Regions from separate parts of the Caenibius sp. WL genome, predicted to be linked through region 2. Evidence: riboswitches for the same ligand, from Rfam matches in the RefSeq annotation. Region 2 holds a riboswitch; each other region holds the start of a gene.
The links. A riboswitch is a leader RNA that binds a small molecule or an ion and turns the genes downstream of it on or off. The one in region 2 is predicted to bind cobalamin.

Region 1: linked by a shared signal. The riboswitch ahead of K5X80_RS00745 (DUF1636 family protein) and the one ahead of K5X80_RS09970 (TonB-dependent receptor) in region 2 are both predicted to bind cobalamin.
Region 3: linked by a shared signal. The riboswitch ahead of K5X80_RS08345 (TonB-dependent receptor plug domain-containing protein) and the one ahead of K5X80_RS09970 (TonB-dependent receptor) in region 2 are both predicted to bind cobalamin.
Region 4: linked by a shared signal. The riboswitch ahead of K5X80_RS05770 (TonB-dependent receptor) and the one ahead of K5X80_RS09970 (TonB-dependent receptor) in region 2 are both predicted to bind cobalamin.

Annotation. Positions count from the first base shown of each region.
Region 1 is NZ_CP081844.1:119,111-123,913, forward strand. Features, by position in the region: gene K5X80_RS00725 (threonine-phosphate decarboxylase) at 1-337, opposite strand, end outside; gene K5X80_RS00730 (adenosylcobinamide-GDP ribazoletransferase) at 334-1,050, opposite strand; gene K5X80_RS00735 (histidine phosphatase family protein) at 1,047-1,613, opposite strand; gene cobT (nicotinate-nucleotide--dimethylbenzimidazole phosphoribosyltransferase) at 1,610-2,626, opposite strand; gene K5X80_RS00745 (DUF1636 family protein) at 2,623-3,033, opposite strand; cobalamin riboswitch at 3,245-3,435, opposite strand; gene K5X80_RS00750 (N-acyl-D-amino-acid deacylase family protein) at 3,496-4,803, opposite strand, start outside.
Region 2 is NZ_CP081844.1:2,091,917-2,096,719, forward strand. Features, by position in the region: gene K5X80_RS09955 (alpha/beta hydrolase) at 1-327, shown strand, start outside; gene K5X80_RS09960 (cyclophilin-like fold protein) at 479-829, shown strand; cobalamin riboswitch at 902-1,116, shown strand; gene K5X80_RS09965 (energy-coupling factor ABC transporter permease) at 1,150-1,827, shown strand; cobalamin riboswitch at 1,911-2,159, shown strand; gene K5X80_RS09970 (TonB-dependent receptor) at 2,337-4,460, shown strand; gene K5X80_RS09975 (flavin-containing monooxygenase) at 4,555-4,803, shown strand, end outside.
Region 3 is NZ_CP081844.1:1,770,338-1,775,140, reverse strand. Features, by position in the region: gene K5X80_RS08350 (ABC transporter substrate-binding protein) at 1-543, opposite strand, end outside; gene K5X80_RS08345 (TonB-dependent receptor plug domain-containing protein) at 548-2,398, opposite strand; cobalamin riboswitch at 2,490-2,694, opposite strand; gene K5X80_RS08340 (cell wall hydrolase) at 2,871-4,025, shown strand; gene K5X80_RS08335 (hypothetical protein) at 4,156-4,479, shown strand; gene K5X80_RS08330 (putative bifunctional diguanylate cyclase/phosphodiesterase) at 4,659-4,803, shown strand, end outside.
Region 4 is NZ_CP081844.1:1,236,359-1,241,161, reverse strand. Features, by position in the region: gene K5X80_RS17190 (DUF47 family protein) at 114-1,238, shown strand; gene K5X80_RS05775 (inorganic phosphate transporter) at 1,258-2,259, shown strand; cobalamin riboswitch at 2,366-2,603, shown strand; gene K5X80_RS05770 (TonB-dependent receptor) at 2,815-4,680, shown strand.

The DNA of each region.
Region 1 (4,803 bases), 1.5 Mb from region 2:
TCCCGGGGAATATCTCGGCATGCGTGCGATAACTGGGGGTGAGATGGCGCGCGGGCAAATCGAACAGCGCACCCAGCAGGCGCAGGCCCAGTTCGCTGCCCGGCACGGCGCAGACATTGGCTGGGTCCACCCCGAAATGGAGAGCAGCAGCCTGTTCCAGCGCGCGCAAATCCTCCGGATCGGGCAAGCTGCCCCAATCGGGCGCAATCATCACCGCGCCCGGCCAGGCAATCGGATTGATCCCGGTGGAAAGGTCCAGCCATGGATGCGGGCCATCGCCGAACTGCGCCCGCGCCGCCGCCAGCCGCCCACCATGCCAGGTGAACGTGCCGCTCATAACCCAGCCACCGCCACCAGCGCGAGCAGCAGTGCGCTTTCGCACCATTCGATCCCCGCACCGTGGCCATCGCCCGAAATGCCGCCGATCCGCGCGGCGATCCACCAGCGCCACGCAGGGATTGCCAGAACGGCCACGGCAAGGCCGGGCGCGAACCACGCGGCCACGATGCCGGGCACCGCCCAGGCCGCCACATGGCCCCAGCCGATTCCTGCGCGAAAACGGGTGCCCAACCCTTCGTGCAACGGGGGCAGAGTCAGCGTCCAGACCAGCGGGCCGATCCGCGCGATCATGCACAGCGCAGGCAAAGTCCACAGCGGCACCGCGTCCAGCGCAAGGCGCAGCAGCACCAACTTGGCCAGCAGTTGCATGGCGATTGCCGTCACTCCGAAGCTGCCGATATGCGGATCGGCCAGCACGGCGGAAAGGCGTTCCCGCCCCTTGTGTGCCGCGCCCGCCGCATCGGCCATATCGCCCACCCCATCGAGATGGAGCGCGCCGGTAATGGTAACCCAGGCACCGAGGCCGAGCAGCGCCCCCAGCCATGGATCGATCCACAGCCCCAACCACACAGCCAGCGCCACCGCCGCGCCGACCACCATCCCAGCCAGCGGGAACCAGCGAATGCAGGCAGCGAAATCCGCCTCGTCAGCGCGCACGGCGGGCAGCGGCAACCGGGTCATGAACTGCAATGCCAGCACCGCCCGTCTCATGCCGCAAGCCCGGTGATTTGCGCGCCGACCGGTTCACCCGGCCAGACACGGAGCGAGAGAACCGCGCCATACGGCAGGTCCAGCGTCCAGCATTGCGTGGCGGAAAAGCCGAACAGGGAAGCGAGCGCCGCGCGCATTGCCCCCGCATGGGCGATAACCAGCGTATCGCCTTCCATCCGCACCAGCGCCCGCCCCACGCGGGCGACCAGCGCGCTCCATCGCTCCCCACCCGGCGGGGGGGTGGCGTCGGGATCGGCCCAGAACCGCGCGAGCGCATCGGGCGGCAAATCCGCCGGGGCGCACCCTTCCCATGCGCCGAACGCCAGTTCGCGCCAATCGGGATCGATCCGCAGGGGCACGCCCCGCTGCGCCGCCAGCGCTTCCGCCGGGCGGCGGGCGCGGATGAGATCGGAACAGACCACGCGCGTGAATGCCAGTGCCGTACCTTGCGCCACGCATCGCGCATCGCCTTCGCGCGTGGAAGGGACATCGCTGCTGCCGATCAGCCGCCCTTCCCCCTCCACCGCGCCGTGGCGCATCAGATGCACGGTGAAAGGCGTCATACCGCCCCGGTCACCGCCGCTTCGGCAAAAGTCGCCATGCCGTTGTGCGCGGCGAGCGCGGAGCGGACGATCTGCGCCGCGACTGCGGCGCCCGTCCCTTCGCCCAGCCGCATGTCGAGTTGCAGCAGCGGCACAAGCCCGAGCTTTTCGAGCAGGCGTTGGTGCCCCGCTTCCGCCGAACCGTGCCCGGCGAGGCAATGATCGGTGATCGCGGGCACGGCGGCGGCGAGCGGTGCGAGCGCGGCGCAGCAGATGAAGCCATCGAGCAGGACGGGCATCCGCATCATGCGCGCGGCCAGAATCGCGCCTGCCATCGCCGCGATTTCCCGCCCGCCCAGCCACCGTAGCGTTTCGAACGGGCCGGTGCACCGCGCACCGTGCAGCGCCAACGCCGCCGTCACCGCCGCGCATTTGCGGGCAATGCCCTCGTCCCCCACGCCCGAACCGCGCCCGACCCAGCGTTCCGCCGCGCCGCCGAAGCTCGCCGCGCAGAGGGCAGAAGCCGGAGTGGTGTTGCCGATGCCCATTTCGCCGACGAACGCCAGATGCGCCCCCCGTTCGATCACCGCCGCCCCGGTGTTGAGCGCGGCAAGGCATTCCTCCTCGCTCATCGCCGCTTCGCGGGTGATATCGCCAGTGAAGCGATCGAGATCGAGCGGAACCACGCGCAATTGCGCGCCGCAGGCCCCGGCCAGCGCGTTGATCGCCGCCCCGCCTGCCTGAAAGTTGGCAACCATTTGCGCGGTCACTTCGGGGGGAAAAGCACTGACGCCCTGCCGCGCGACCCCGTGATTGCCCGCGAACACCGCCGCCACGATCCGTTCCGCCTGCGGGCGCGGCGTGCCCTGCCATCCGGCCATGAACAGCGCGATTTCCTCCAGTCGGCCGAGCGACCCGGCAGGCTTGGTCAATTCCGCCTGCCGCTCCGCCGCCGCCGCCCGGGCCGCCGCATCAGCCGACGGCAGATCGGCCAGCGCCGCGTCGAACGCGGCCACGCTATCGAACCGGATCATACGGCGACGAACCCTTCGGGCGGAGTGCGGGTGATGAAATGCCCCTTCACCCCTTCGGGCCAATCGGCATAGCGCACCTGCCCTTCCACGCTCGCCGCATGGTGTGCCGCGTAGGCGAGGATCGCCTGCGCCGCCGCCGCATCGGGGGTGAAATCGCCCAATACGTAGCCGATCTTGCCCGGCGCGCGGATATGGACCGTGCAATGGCGTGAACACGCGAAGAGACAGGGCATTTCCTGCACCGCGATATGGGCATAGGCCGGATCGGCTGCCTGCGCGGCGCGCAAGGCATCGGCAAGCAGGGCCCCGCCGCGTTGTCCCGTGCCGTCTTCCCGCTGATCCGGCGCGAGGCGGCAGGTGTTGCACACCACCACCGATGGCCCGGCTGCGACAGCTTGCAAAGTCATCGCCGCGCTCTCCAACAGGGTGGGGGCGGGATGAGCGGCATTCGGGCGGTATCAAGCATAGGCGAATCCCCGGTTTCGAACACGAAACCCCGTTTGCCCGGCGATGTGCGGTATCAGGTTCGCAAACGACACCGCACACGACCCGGCGATCCGGGGCACAAGTGTCGTTGCGCGAGGGAATCCCCGTCCGGCCGGCTCACCCTGTCCGGTCGAAGAACGACCGCGTCAGGCAGGTCTCCTGGCTCGCGGGTCTGCGCCGTTCCGGCCGCCTTCTCAGGATCGTGGCGATCCCAATGGCTGAGGGCCGGTGGCTATCCGCTTACAGTTGCAGGGGCAGCCCGGGCCTTGCACCCGAATTCCCTTTCAATCCCCTCGCGGGGAACCTGTCGCGCGGTGGCTGATAGAACCGATGCCGGAAGGTGGCAAGGCCCGCGCTGGAGCCCGCCCCTCTTCCGCAGCGGCCTATGCCGCGCCCGCGCGGATCAGGCGGCCGGGCAGTTCCCCGGTGGGCTGCCCATCGCGATAGACCGGCGTGCCGTTGACCACTGTCGCCGTATAGCCATCCGCCCGCTGGACAAGACGCGGCATGCCGCCGGGCAGATCGTGCGTGATTTCCGGAGCGTGGAGATGCAGCCCGTCGAAATCGATCACATTGATATCGGCGCGCAGGCCCGGCGCAATCAGGCCCCGGTCGGCTAGGCCCATCAACGCCGCCGTATCGTGCGACAGCCAGCGGACGACATCGGGCAGCGCCATGCGCCCTTCCGCCCGATCGCGCGCCCAGTACATCAGCATATAGGTGGAATAGCTGCCATCGCAGATCGTGCCGCAATGCGCCCCGCCATCGCCCAGCCCCGGCACGATATCGCGATGACGCATGATTTCGCCCACCGCGTCGAGCTTGCCATCGGTGAAATTGGCCATGGCGAGATAGAGCGTCGCATCCTTGCCCAGCAGGATATCGTAAGCGAGGTCTTCCGGCGTGCGCCCTTCGCGCGCGGCGCGCGCGGCGATGCTGTTTTCGGGCGGCTGTTCGTAATCGGGCGGATTACCCAGTTCGAACATCGTGCCGAACTGGCGCACCACCCGCCCGAGCATGGACGCCGTCTCGGGATCGGGCGCTTCCGCCAGAATCGCCGCTTTCACTTCGGGCTTGCGCAGTTCCGCCAGCCGCTGCGCCAGCGGCAGATGGGCAAGCGCGGTGTAAGTCGGCGTCGAATAGAACGGGTTGAGCGTCAGCTGGTGGCCCAGCATCATCCCCACGCCGCGCGGCAGGACCTGCCCACGCACGGTCAGCCCCCTGTCGTTCGCCGCCTGCAACTGCGCCAGATGCCGCCGCCAGGCGAGCGGCCCTTCGTTGGGCGTGCCGATAGTGAACGTCACCGGGCGCCGGGAACGGTCGGCCAGATTGACCACGTTATCCAGTGTCGCATCGGGTAGATGCATGTCTTCCACGATCTGGAACACGCCTTTGCCCCGCGCGCGCATTTCATCGGCGAAGCCGAACAGTTCCGCCTCCCCCGCCTCCAGCGTGGGGATCGGCTTGCCATCACTCGACCGGTGGAACAGCGTGCGCGAAGTACCGATGCCGATGGCGCCATGCTCCAGCGCTTCGCCATAGAGCGCGCGCATCTGCGCGATATCCTCTGCCGTCGCCGGTTCGCGGTTCGCCCCGCGCTCACCCATGACATAGACACGCAGCGCGGCATGGGGGACATAGCACGCCACATCCATGTCGAAGCTGCGGCTGGCAAGGAAATCGAGATATTC
Region 2 (4,803 bases):
GTCGATTATCACGACTATTACATGACGCCGCGCGGCTATCATCCGCGTGCGGTCAATTCCGGCAATGCATGGACGCAGACCACGCCGCTGTCGTTCATGAACATGCCGCTGCTGACCTACATCAAGGAAATCGCGCCGCGCCCCGTCCTGCTGATCCATGGCGAAAAGGCCCATTCGCGCTATTTCAGCGAGACGGCCTATGCGGAGGCGGCGGAGCCGAAGGAACTGGTGATTGTCCCCGGCGCCAGCCATGTCGATCTCTACGATCGTATGGATGTGATCCCGTTCGACAAGCTCCACTCGTTCTTCGAACAGCATCTGGTTTGACGGGGGCAAAGGTGCGGCCATGAGGGCACTGGGACGATCATTGGTTTTGATGGCTATCGCCGGGCTGGCCGGCGCCTGCAAGGCAACGGCATCTTGGGCCGATGCCTCGGCGCTGGGACCGAACCGATCCGAACAAGCCGTGGAGGAGCCGATGAAAATCAGGATTGTCACCGCCGACCGGTCATTGATTGCCGTGCTGGAAGGCAGCGCGAGCGGGCGGGCCTTTGCGGCGCTGCTGCCACTCGAACTGACGCTGAGCGATTATAATCGCACCGAGAAGATCGCCGATCTGCCGCAGCGCCTCTCGACCGAGGATGCGCCTGAGGGAGTGGAGCCGAAAGCGGGCGACATCGCCTACTATGCGCCGTGGGGCAATCTCGCGATCTTCTACCGCGACTTCGGTTATTCGCGCGGCTTGGTCCGCCTGGGCCGTCTCGAAGGCAGTGCCGAACCGCTCGCGAAACTGGATGGCGCGCGGGTGCGTATCGAACTGATTCCGTGATACGGGGTGGCGATTCCAGTCTGGCGGATCCGGGAAAATCGGGATTTGCTTGACTTATCGCATCCCCCGCGCCCTAGCCTTGCGATGCATGGTGTCCGTGATGCGGCAACGCATCAGGGATGAAACGGGAATGAGGAAGGGCCCCCGGGCCTAAGCCTCGACCGCCCCCGCGACTGTGAGCGGCGAGCGACTTTCCGACAAGCCACTGGCGCACCCCTGGTGCTCCGGGAAGGCGGAAAGCGTGACGACCCGCGAGTCAGGAGACCGGCCATGCGTTGACTATAACCAAGGCCGTCGGTGGGACGGCAGAGGAGACGCATATGCATATCGAACCCGGCGTCGTTGCCGAGGGAAAAATCTGGCTGAGCTATATCACCGCAGCCAGCGCCGGTGGCTATGGCCTGAATCTGGCCCGCAAGGCCATCGCGGAAAGCGGCGTGCTGTCGCTTCTGGTCCGTAGTCTTGCGGCGACGGTGCTGGTGTTCTGCTTCTTCGAAGTGCTGCCGCATCATCCCGTTGGCGTATCCGAAGTGCACCTGATCCTGGGATCGACGCTATTCCTGCTTTTCGGCGTTGCGCCAGCGGCCATCGGGCTGGCGCTTGGCCTGTTGCTCCAGGGCGTGTTCTTTGCGCCCGTCGATCTGCCGCAATACAGCATGAACGTTACCACACTACTGGTTCCACTTTTCGCGCTGACGGCGCTGGCCCGGCGGATCATCGCGCCCGACACGCCCTATGTGGATCTTCGCTACGGGCAGGCTCTGGCACTTTCGACGACGTATCAGGCCGGTATCGTCAGCTGGGTCGCGTTCTGGGCCCTCTACGGGCACGGCTTCACGGCAGGCAACATGGCCGCCATCGCCACGTTCGGAGGGGCCTACATGCTGGTGATCGTGATCGAACCGCTTGTCGATCTCGGCGTTCTGGCTCTGGCCAAGACTCTGCACCGCTTCAAGGACAGCGGCCTTGTCGAACGCCGCCTTTACCAGGCAGTATAATCTATTCCTGCAAGTGCTCATATGTGAGCACTTGCAGCATGAACGGAAATTCGTATTGTGCTGTCATCCGGGCTGGCCATCAGCCCGGATATGATCGCGCCGGTGCCTCGAGAGAGGCTTAAAATGGGAACGCGGTGAGGAAGGGATTTCCCGACCGAATCCGAGGCTGTCCCTGCAACTGTAAGCGGCGAGCGCGATACACATGCGCGGCAGGGCAATGCGCCGATGCCGCCAGCCACTGGGCCGGACGCTAAACCATGCGAGGCCTGGGAAGGCCGTGTATCAAGCGATGACCCGCAAGCCAGGAGACCTGCCGGCGTCTGGTCGCTCTTGCTTTGGTCCAGGGGATGGCCGGGGCACGGATCTCTCCGTCTGAGCGACAAACGAGCGGCTGGGGCCGCATCGGTTCGTGTGTCGGTTGCCCCCTGGCGTCCGGCCGATGCGCGCTGCCGACCGTTTGTGAACGGCAAGCCCCCGCCCAGTGTCGTTGGACGCCGATGGGGGATATAATGATCAAGCATGTACCGGCCGCGTTTGCGGCTTTCGCTCTCCTTGCGCCTTGCACAGCCCAGGCCGATGCGGCCGACGCCACCGATGCCGACAGGGATACTATCGTGGTGAACGGGGTGTTGGGCAATCTACGGCTCAACATCGCAACCGAAAGCGCCAGCCGTCTCGGTCTCACGCCGCTCGAAACACCTGCCAGCGTGGAAACGCTCGATGGCGACGCGATCCGTCTGCGCGGTGATCTGACAATCCAGGATGCCGCCGCCAGAGGGACCGGCATTGTGAACACTTCCGGGGTGTTCGGTTATGGCCTCTCGGCGCGCGGTTTCACCGGCCAGAATTCGGTGATGACGCTCTACGACGGCATGCGGATGTACAACAACACGCTGACTTTCCCGGCTGATCCGTGGATGGCGCAGAGCGTGGAGATCCTGCGTGGCCCGGCCTCGGTGCTTTATGGCGAGGGTGCGATAGGCGGCGCGGTCAATGTCTTGCGCAGGCAACCGGGCGACACGCTTGAATTTGCGGGCCGCGCAGGTGTTGCCTCGTTCGGAACAGTGCATGCCGCGGCGGGCGCGGGGGGCCCGATCAGCGATGGGGTCAGCTTCCGGGTGGACGCCAGCTACCGCCGGTCTGATAGCTGGATGGATCGTGGGGACAGCAGCGCCATTGCGTTTTCCGGGGCGATCCGGCTACGCCCGGCGTCCGATTTCAGTATCACGTTCTCACACGATTTCAGCACGCAGAAGCCACGGATCTGGTTCGGTGTGCCGCTGGTCAACGGCGCGCTCGACACATCGATCCGGCGCAACAATTATAACGTCACCGATGCCCGGCTGCGCTTCCGCGACAATTGGAGCCAGGCCAAAGTGGAATGGACACCGTCCGAGGCGGTGACGATCCGCAGCACGTTCTACCATCTCTGGGCGAACAAGTACTGGCGCAACGCCGAAAACGTCAGCTACGTCGCGGCAACGGACACCACGCCCGCGCAGATCCGCCAGTCCGGTTTCCTCGAACTCTATCATATCCAGAAGCAGACCGGGAACCGCACGACCGCCAACCTGAAGCAAACCTTCGGCAGTATCGAGAACCATCTCGTCGTGGGTTTCGACGTCAATCGGATCAGCTACAAGAACGTCAGCAATGCGGGTAACAACGCCGCGCGCCTGATCGATGCCATCGATCCAGTGCCGGGCAGGTTCATCGATCAGGCCGCCGCTCCCACCAAGGCCCGCTACACGAACAATATCGACCAGTTCTCCGTTTTTGCAGAGGACAGGCTGAAGTTCAGCGAGAGGTTCTCTATCGTGGCGGGGCTGCGCTACGACCGGCCGAAGATCACCAGGACCGACCACATCAATGCAGCGAACGATTTCACCAGCACACCCGATGCCGTGACCTGGCGCGTGGGTGCGGTTTACCAACCGATCCCCACGCTTTCGCTCTATGGCCAGTATGCCACCGCTGCCGATCCGGTCGGCGCGCTGGTCTCGACCAGCTTCGCGCAGAGCAGTTTCGACCTGTCGACAGGGCGGCAATACGAAATCGGCATTAAACACATCTTCTGGGGTGGGCGAGGGCAGTGGACTCTGGCCGCATACGACATCGTGAAGAAGCGCCTGCTGACGTCCGATCCGCTGATGCCGACGATTCAGGTGCAGGTCGGCCGGCAATCGTCGCGAGGTGTCGAGGCATCGCTTTCGCTGGAGCCGGTCGACGGCGTCAGCCTCACGCTCAACGGGGCGCTGCTGCGGGCACGCTATGACGATTTCTCCGAATCCGTCGGCGGCGTACAGTTCCAGCGCGTGGGCAACCGGCCGGCCAATGTCGCCGCCAGGACGGCGAATGCCTTCCTGAGCTGGGAATTCCTTGAAGGCTGGGTGGTCGACGGCGGGATGGGATATGTCGGCAAACGCTATCAGGATGCGGCGAACGCGCGGGTGCTTCCCGCCTATACGCTCACCGATATCGGCGTGCGCTGGCAGTTCGCCGAAGCGGCCAGCGCCAGCCTGCGTTTGCACAATGTCTTCAACGAAACCTACGTGCGGTCCACTTACGGTGCATCGCAATGGATTCTGGGCGATCCGCGTTCGGTGGAGGCCAGCATTCATGTCGCCTTCTAACGGCTCCGCCCCCTAAGAGCTTGACAGCCCAAGGGTTATACCGAACCTCGGTTGCATCGTGTTCATGTAGCAGTAAAAACAAGGCAGCGCGGCAATGAAAGACCAGGCAACGGCCGAAATCGTCGATATCGTTATTATCGGCGCCGGTTTTTCCGGGATGTACGCGATTTATCGTTTGCGGGGGGATTACAGTGTCACCTGCTTCGAAGCGGGCGATGGTGTCGGCGGCACGTGGTACTGGAACCGCTATCCCGGCGCGCGCGTGGATATTCAAAGCGTCGAATACTCCTATGGCTTTGACGAGGATCTGCAGCAGGAATGGACTTGGCCGGAATATTTTTCG
Region 3 (4,803 bases), 320 kb from region 2:
GATCCCCGCCGATTGCCACAGGATCGTGCGCAGCGGCGGTTCGCCCGGCGGCGGCGCGGCGGCGGCCAGCGCCCGCCCGATCCGGCGGACCAGCGCTTCGCCCCGATCCGCATGCCCGGCAATCGCGGCGATCCGGCGTACGCGCGCCAGGCTTTCGGGCACGGTATGTTCGATATCGAAACTTTCCACGCGGATACCCAGCCGCCCGAACGCGGCGCGCGTGGCAGGGGGTAGGAATGCGCCCGCGATCACCACATCGGGTTTCAGCGCGATCACTTCCTCCACCGTTCCGCCGGTGCTGCGGAAGCGCCGCGCCTGATCCGGCGGCATCGAACTGGCGCGCGGATCGTGGCTATAATGCGAAATCGCCAGAATCTGGGCCGGATCGGCCACTTCGGCCAGCACCGCATCGCTGCACGGATTGAGCGAGACGATCATCGGCCCGCGGCTGCTTTCACCCGGCGCAGCCGCAGGGGCGCATCCCGCCATGGCCCACCCCGCAAAAGCGAGGCATGCCAGCGCGAGAAACGCCCCCTGCTTCATCGGATCACTTCCTCAGCCGCACGCCGATATAGGCCGCGCGCCCTTGGGTGCCATATCCGCCCGCGATGGTGTAGCGCTGATCCCAGATATTTTCGACCCGGCCGAACAGTTCCACCGTGTCGTTGACCCGATAGCTGGCGCGCAGATCGCCCAGGGCATAGCTGTCCAGCCGGGTGGTGTTGGCCGCATCGTCCCATGCACTGCCGACCACCCGCAGATCGAACCCGAGCGCAAGGCCGATGGGGGTTTCCCAGTCGAGCGAACCGGTGATCATATGCGCCGGGCGGCGGGCGAAGCGGTTACCCCGATTGGGGTCGCCGGCCGTGCGGTTTTCGGTGTGGACGTAGCTATAGACCACATTGCTGGTGAGCGTCGGGGTCCATTGCAGAGCGACTTCCATTTCCAGCCCCTGCGCGCGGCCCTTGCCGACATTGTAGTAGAAGCCATCGGGCCGCGTGGCGCACAGCGGCGCGTTGCCCGTCCAGCAACTGAAGAAGTCGATCAGGTCGCTGGCGTCGCGGCGATACGCGGTGATCGCGGCATAGACCGGCGCACCGCGTTCGGCATAGCTCAAGCCCACTTCGTAGCTCTTGCTGCGTTCGGGGCTGAGAGCGGGATTGCCGTACTGCGACAGCAGTTGATACAGCGTCGGCGCCTTGAACCCTTCGCCATAGGCCGCGCGCAGGCGCAGATCGCGCACCACTTCGTAGGAGGCGTTGGCGCCCACCGTCCATTCGCCGCCGAAATCGGTGTGATGGTCGTAGCGCACGCCGCCCGTCACCACCAACCGATCACCATAATAGCCGAGCAGCGCGTGGATGCTGCCGTTTTCGGCCTTGCCTTCCTCGAACCCGTTGCGGAATTCGCTCCAGTCGTAAGCGCCCCCGAAATTGAGCGCGAACCGCGCGGGCAAAGCCACGCGGCCGAACAATTCGGCCCGTTCCGACCGGCCCTTGAACGTGTAATTACCCCATGGGTCTTCGGGATCGCGGCCTTCTCTCCGGCTATCGGTGATCGCATAGCCCGCGTTGAGCTGCAGGCCTTCCGTTTCATAAACCGCGCCGATGCGGCCCGACCAGACGCGCAGCTTCTCGGTCGCGTCGGTGTCGGCAAACGTATAAGTCGGCGCCGGGTAGCCATCGAGATCGGCCTTGCCCTGGCTGTAGCGGGCATTGGCGGTGAGCGAGAGCGCATCCGTCACCCGGTAACGCGCGCGGCCCGCGATATTGTACTGGCGATAACCGTCCTTCTCCGTGCCGTTGGCGGCGGCGGAATAGCCATCGGTATCGACGAAGCTGCCGGAAACCCCGGCTTCGAACCGTTCGCCTTTGAGCCCGGCGGCGGCTGTCGCGGTCACCCGGTCGGCGCCGCCGTATTCCACACTGCCGCTCACCCCGTTTTCGATCCGGGTGGTGATGTTCATCACCCCGCCCATCGCCTGCGATCCCCAGACCACCGAATTGGGCCCGCGCAGCAATTCGATGCTGTCGATAGTGCCGGTGGCAAGCTGCGCCAGATCGAATTCGCCGCCCGTGGTGGACGGATCGCCGGACGGCACGCCATCGATCAGCACCAGTGTCTGCCCAGCCGGCGCGCCGCGCACGCCGATCAGCGTTACCCCGCCCATCGGGCCGGTGCGCGTGAACGTGGTGCCCGGCAGGCGGGTCAGCACACGGGTGACATCGGCGCCCTGCACCTGCTCGATTTCCTTGCGGGTGATGACGGTGATCGATTGCGGCGCGCTTTCGGCGGGCTGGGCAAGGCCGGTGGCGGTGACGACGATTTCGCCATCATCGGCCAGTGCGGGCTGCGCCACGGCAAGGCTGGTTCCCAGAAACAACAAATACTTATGCATCAAACCTACTCCAACGAACGAATGCCGTCCGTAGCGAGAGGTCATGCGTCATTGCCGCCCCGATCGCCGCCTAGGGTCCACCCCGCCCGTTGGCTGAACGACTTCATGGGCAGGTCTCCTGACTCCCGGATCGTCACACCCCTTTCGCCTTCCCGGCCCCGCTCGCACGGATGGCCAGTGGCAAAATGGAAGGGGCATTCCCCGGTCACAGTTGCGGGGGCAGCGCCGGATTCGCACCGGCTTCCCTCTTCGGCTCGGAGCGCGAAACGCACCCCGGGCAACCCATGACGTGAGCGCCCCTTATGCCGCAACGCACCATTACGCAAGCAGGCCGGATGAAACCGCGCAAATCTCTACCTGCGGGCATGGTAACGATTTGGTTACCTTGTGCCGCTACGGGACGTTACGCAGCCGGGGGGTGTCTTTTGCCCGGATTGCCGCTACGCGCCGCAGCGCGCTTACGCCCCGCCGCATGAAAGGCTCATCGTTGATCCTATCGCCCGCCTTCACCGAAGACCGGCCCAGCGATTTTCGCGGCCGCTTCGGGCGCCGTGCGCGCGGGCTGGCCGGGCGGCGCGGACGCTTGTCCGGCATCGGCGGACAACGCTTTGCGATGCTGGCGGCGGCGATGGCGGTGCCCGCTTTCGCCGCGCCTTCTGGCTGGAATCTGCCCGCTCTGCTGGACCGGGCGGAACCCGCCGCGCCGCGGCCGATGGGCTTCGAAACGCCGGGCGAAAGCTTCCCCGGTTCCGCTTTCTATTATCTGGCTGACGATCAACTGGCCGTGGCGGACGCAGGCGGGCAACCGCTCGATCCCGGCGCCCACTGGGACAGCGAATATCCGCGCCCCGTGATCGGCGCCATGGCGCGGCCGGTGTTCGCCGCCGGCACGCCGACCGATGAAACGCGCGCGCTCACCTGCCTGACTCAGGCAATCTATTACGAAGCGGCCAGCGAATCCGATGCCGGGCAGCGCGCGGTGGCGCAGGTGGTGCTGAACCGCGTGTCCCACCCGGCCTACCCCAACACGGTGTGCGGCGTGGTCTATCAGGGATCGGAACGCCGCACCGGCTGCCAGTTCACGTTCACGTGCGACGGATCGCTGGCGCGCCAGCCATCCCGCTTCGCATGGGACCGCGCCCGCGCCGTGGCGCGGGCCGCGCTGGCCGGTTCGGTCTATGCCCCGGTCGGGCTGGCGACGCATTACCACACGATCCAGGTCAATCCCTACTGGGCGCCCAGTCTCAACCGCCTGACCACCATCGGCGCGCATATCTTCTATAGCTGGCGCGGCGCGGCGGGCCGCCCGGCGGCGTTCACCAACCGCTATCTCGGCAACGAACCGGTGGCAGCGCCCCATGCACGCACGATGGTCGATCCGACGGCGGGGCTCGATCCGCTCGGCCTTGCCCGGGCTTACGAAGCGAGCCTGCAGCGCACCGCCGCCACGCCCGCCCCGGGCGCGCCGCTCGCTCCGCCGCCGGTGGCCCTGCCCCGCCCCGATTACACGCCCGCGATCGAAGCGCGCGGGGGCGACACGCTCTACAGCGCCTCCCGCCTGCCCGAGAGCGGCAGCGTTAAGAGCGAATACGCCCGCAGCGGCGAATGGATCGCAACGCCGCACTGAATCCCCCGTTTTTCAACGGTCTATACCTTCTCTGCGGAAAATGGTTAACGGCGCATCAACCATACCTGCGAAGATTATTTTAGGGCTAATCGCCTAGAAACGGCCTCCGTTCTTTCCCGCGAGGCCTTTCATGACCATCCATTTTGCCGCTGCCCGCGACGCTGCGAAATCGCCCGTGGCGCGGGCGCTGCAACGCCCGGATACGCCCGCGGCATGCAACGACAACGGCACCGGGGAAAACCACGACCTGCTGCTTCGGGCCGCGCTACGCCACTTCTCCGAATTCGGCCTCGGCGCCCCGCATGAAGCCCGGGAACGGGCCAGAGCCGCGTTTTTCGGCGGCGACCGCAAATCCTACGACTGGTGGCGCGAAATCTGCCGCCTGCTCGACAAGCAACTGGCGCAGGATCTGGGGCCCGAAGGGATCGCCGGCCTGATCGACGATCTGCGCTGATCGCCCCGCCACTGCCGCCTTCGCTTGCGGGATTCCGCCCATCCTGATCCTTAACTCTTCGCGCGCCCACCTCATCGCCGGCCCCGTGCATCTTAACCACTCGGTTATGGTTTTCGGTTAACGCCATGGCAACTGGACGCGAAAGGAGCGGCCTCATTTCACGGTTGCGTACATTGCTGATGCGATTCGGAACGGGCGATAACGCGGTCGATGACCGCGTGCGCGCGCTTCTGCTCGGCACTTTGTACAACCAGCCCACCAGCCTCGCCATCGGCGCGATCAACGGTGTCGCTTCCAGCCTGATCGCGGCCCATGTCACCGGCC
Region 4 (4,803 bases), 860 kb from region 2:
CAGGCAGTGCCAAAACGCAACGCCGCCCGCGCAGATGCAATCGCGCATTGCCTGCGCGGGCGAGTTCGTCTAGCCGGGCCCCCTCGCAAGGCAAACGGAGGCACAATATGGCGATGCGGCAGATTGCTGTGCTTCCCTATCGTGCGGATTCCGCGGCTGTAGACGCGCCAATTCGCGTTCTGCTCATCACATCGCGCGGCCGAGGCCGCTGGGTGATTCCCAAAGGTGGGCAGATCGCCGGGCTTTCGCCGCACGCCAGCGCCGCCCGCGAAGCCGAAGAGGAAGCCGGGGTTCTGGGCGCCGCCTGCCCCACGCCGATCGGCACCTACCGTTTCCGCAAACGCCGCAAATCCGGCGCTTCGGTGCTGACCGACGTACAGGTGTTCCCGTTTGCCGTGACCGAGGAACTCGAAAGCTGGGAAGAGCAGCACGAGCGCGAAAGGCGCTGGTTCACGCTCGCCGAAGCGGCCGAAGCGGTTGAAGAAGACGATCTGCGCGCTCTCATCCGCAGCTTTGGCCCGCGCGAATTCCGCCGCGCGGCGCTGGGCATCAAAATGATCGAGACAGTGGCGGAAAAGACAGGGGTTAATGCCATGTTTGCTTGGTTCCAGCGGCTTATCCCGCAACAGGGGAACTTCTTCGAACTGTTCGAGCAGCAGTCCGTCACGCTTGTCGCCGGCGCCGATGCGCTGGCCCGCCTGTTGCAGGGCGGCCCCGGCAAGGCCGATCACGTCCGCGAAATCGAAGAACGCGAACACGATGCCGACAATATCACCCGCGAAGTGCTGCAGGCGGTACGCCGCACCTTCCTCACCCCGTTCGATCGGGGCGCGATCACCAGCCTGATCGCCACGATGGACGATGCGATCGATGAAATGCACATGACCGCGGGCGCCGCCGATCTCTACGACATCACCGAATTCGAACCGGAAATGCGCGATATGGCAGCGATCATCGTCGATGCCGCGCGGCTGACTGCCGAAGCCATGCCGCTGCTGCGCAAGATCGCCGACAACGGCGTGCGCCTGCACGAACTGACCGAACGGCTAGTGCGCATGGAAGGCCATGCCGACGCCATCCACGCCGCCGGGCTCAAACGCATTTTCCGCGAAGTGGGCAGCCGCGATCCGCTGCAATTCATGGCGCGGCAGGAAATGTTCAAGCGCCTCGAACGCGTCGTCGACCGTTTCGAAGACCTGGCCAACGAGATCGACGGTCTCGTGATCGATCACTCCTGAAAAGCCCAGTACCGCTCGCATGGATCACAGCCTCGCCCTCCCCTTGCTGATCGGGCTGATCGCGCTCGCGCTCGCATTCGATTTCCTCAACGGGCTGCACGATGCGGCCAATGCGATCGCCACCGTGGTCGCCACCAAGCTGCTTTCGCCGGTCATGGCCGTGCTGTTCGCCGCGTTCGGCAATTTCGCCGCTTACTGGCTGGTCGGGCTGCATGTCGCCGAAACCGTGGGCAAGGGGATCGTCGACAAGGACGTTATCACCCCGGCGGTGGTGTTCGGCGCGCTGGTCGGGGCGATGTTCTGGAACGTGCTGACCTGGATCAAGGGTATCCCTTCCTCCTCCAGCCACGCGCTGATCGGCGGATTGCTCGGGGCCGGGATCGTCCATGCCGGGCCGGGCGCGGTCGAAGCGGCGGGCACGATCAAGACCATCGCGGCGATTTTCGTTTCGCCAATCCTCGGCTTCGCGCTTGCCATGCTGCTGATGCTGATCACGTCCTGGCTGTTCAAAGGCATCCAGCCGCGGCAGGCAAACGGCACGTTCAAAGTGCTGCACCTGTTCTCCTCCGCCGCCTATTCGATCAGCCACGGGGCCAACGATGCCCAGAAGACGATGGGGATCATTACTGTCCTGCTCTATTCCACCGGGCATCTCGGCGGGGAATTCCACGTGCCGGAATGGGTGGTGCTGTCGTGCTATCTCGCCATTGCGCTGGGCACCATGTCGGGCGGGTGGAAAATCATCAAGACGATGGGCAGCAAGCTGACCAAGCTCAACCACCATTCGGGCTTCTGCGCCTCCACCGCCGGATCGTTCGTGGTGTTCGGCGCCAGCGCGCTGGGCATCCCGATTTCCACCACGCACGCCATCACCGGCAGCGTGGTCGGCACCGGCGCCGCCCGCCGGGCCAGCGCGGTGCGGTGGAGCGTGGCCAGCCGCGTGATCGTGGCCTGGTTCATCACCATTCCCGCCAGCGCCGCCGTGGGCGCGCTGTTCTACCTCGCCACCCGCCTGTTCTGAGGCCCATCCCCCACAGGCCGCCGCGATATTGTGCGTTGCGGCAAAGAAGGATTGACATGGCCCCCGTTTGTGACTATGGCCCTGCCCGTGGAAGCGGGATACATCCGCTTTCCGTGATCGCGCCGGTGCCCGAAAGGGCTTAAAACGGGAACACGGTGAGGAACGGGTTTCGCCCGATCCCAATCCGGGGCTGTCCCTGCAACTGTAAGCGGCGAGCGCGATGCATAGGCTTCCTTCCGGGGAAGCAGCCACTGGGCCATCCGCCAACCATGCGGGGCCTGGGAAGGCCATGCATCAAGCTATGACCCGCGAGCCAGGAGACCTGCCGGCGCATGGTCGCTCTTGCCGCGATCCAGGGGATGGTCATGGCACGGTTACTCTCCGTCTGAGCGACGAACCGAAGCGGCTGGGGCCGCGCGGTCATGCGCATGCGGGCGAAACAGCGCCCGTCCGTGGGCGCTGACCGGCCGTTCGTTGCCCGTGCTGCCCTCCCCTGGGCCGCCGGACCGCGCACGGTGCGCCCTGCCGCCAGTTGCTCTGGCGCGGGGATAACGCATGAAGACCACCTGTTTCGTACCCTTGATCGCACTGGCCGCGGCGGCCCCGGCCTATGCCGAAAGCGCGGACGATCTCTCTTTCGAAAGCCGCGCCGACATCATCGTCACCGCTTCGCGCGCGGTCAGCGAACCGCGCGAGATCGGCAGCGCGATTTCCGTCATCACGCGCGAAACGCTCGACCGCAACCAGATCACGTTCGTCAAGGATGCGCTGATCGATACGCCGGGCGTGCTGGTCAGCACCGACCGGCCCGGCAATTACGCCTCTGTCAACATTCGCGGATCGAACAACGACGAAGTGCTGTGGCTGGTCGATGGCATTCCGCTGGGCGATCCCAGCGCGGCCAGCACCGAATTCCGCGCCGATCACCTGATCGCCGCCGATATCGCGCAGATCGAGGTGCTGCGCGGCAATCAGAGTTCGCTTTACGGCTCCGACGCGATCGGCGGGGTCATCAACATCATCACCCAGCGCGCCATCGAAGAAGGGATCGCGGTCAACGCCGAAGCGGAAGCCGGATCGCACGGCACGCTGAACGGCGGCGCATCGCTGCTGGGCAAAAGCGGCCCGGTCGATTTCCGGCTCACCGCCACCGGCTATCGCCACGATGGCCCCTCGCTCACCGATCCACGCACCGCCACCAGGCCCGCGAGCGAGAAGGACGCATACCGGCGCTACGGCTTTTCCGGCCGCATGGGCGTGGAAGCATCCCCCAATCTGCGCTTCCAGATGAACGGGTTCTGGGCGGACACGTTCTCCGATCTCGACAACACCGGCTCGGATTCGCTCAACACTGTCAGGAAGCGCGAATATGCCGTTTCCGGGCAGGGCCTCTACGCCAGTTCGGACGACAGGCTGACCGTCAGGCTGACCGGCAGCCGCTACGTCGCGCGGCGGCTCTATTTCGGCAGCGCCTACCGGCCCGAAGGCGATCTCTATCGCGGAACCAAGGACACGCTCGCACTTGATGCCAGATACGACACCGGCGGGCTTATCAGCCTCGCCGCGGGCGGCGCGCTGGAACGGGAAAAGAGCGATCAGGCCACGTTCCATTCGGGCGATTTCAACGCCCGGATCAGCACCCGTTCGGCCTATGGCGAACTGGCGCTGCGCCCGGCGGCAGGGCTGACGCTGACCGGCGCGGCGCGGATCGACGACAACAGCCGCTTCGGCACGTTCGACACCTATCGCGGCACCGTGGCCTATGCCGCCGGTCCGGTGAAATTCCGCGCCAGCTACGGCACCGGGGCGAAAGCGCCGGGTCTCTATCAATTGTTCGACCCGACATACGGCAATCCCCATCTCAAGGCGGAAAAGAGCCGGGGCGGCGATATCGGCGCCGATATCGCGCTAAGCGACACGTTCAGCGCGTCGGCCAGCTATTTCTTCCTCAGGAAGACCAACGAAATCGAGTGGAACGCCAGCATCGGCCGATCCGGCGGCTATCGCCAGTGGGGCCGCACCCGCGCGCACGGGGTGGAACTGGGCCTGACCGCGCGCCCTCTGGCCTGGCTGACGGTCAGCCAGAGCTTCACCTACACCGATCACGAAGCCTACAGCGATGCGGCGGCGCGATACCGGGACAGCGGCCGCCCCGAATATGCGGGCACCACGGCCATCACCGTCCTCCCCGCCGCAGGGGCGGAATTCACCGCCCGCGTCCGCTATCGCGATGGCGACGCTTCGACCCGGCTCGCCACCCGGGCCTATGCCGTGGTCGATCTGCTCGGCTCCTACCGGATCAACGGGAATGTCGAGCTGTTCGGCCGGGTGACCAACCTTTTCGACAAGTGGTACCAGATGTACGCGCACACCAACACGCTCGGCCGCAGCGCCTATGGCGGTGTCCGCGTCAGCTTCTGACGCCCTTTCGCAGGGCGGCGGACAGCGGCGCCGCCCTGCTTTTCCATTTCCGAGGAAAAGCCCGTGCCCCCGATCACCCGACACCAACACCGTCCCACAAACGGCAGGCCGAGGCCGAAATCC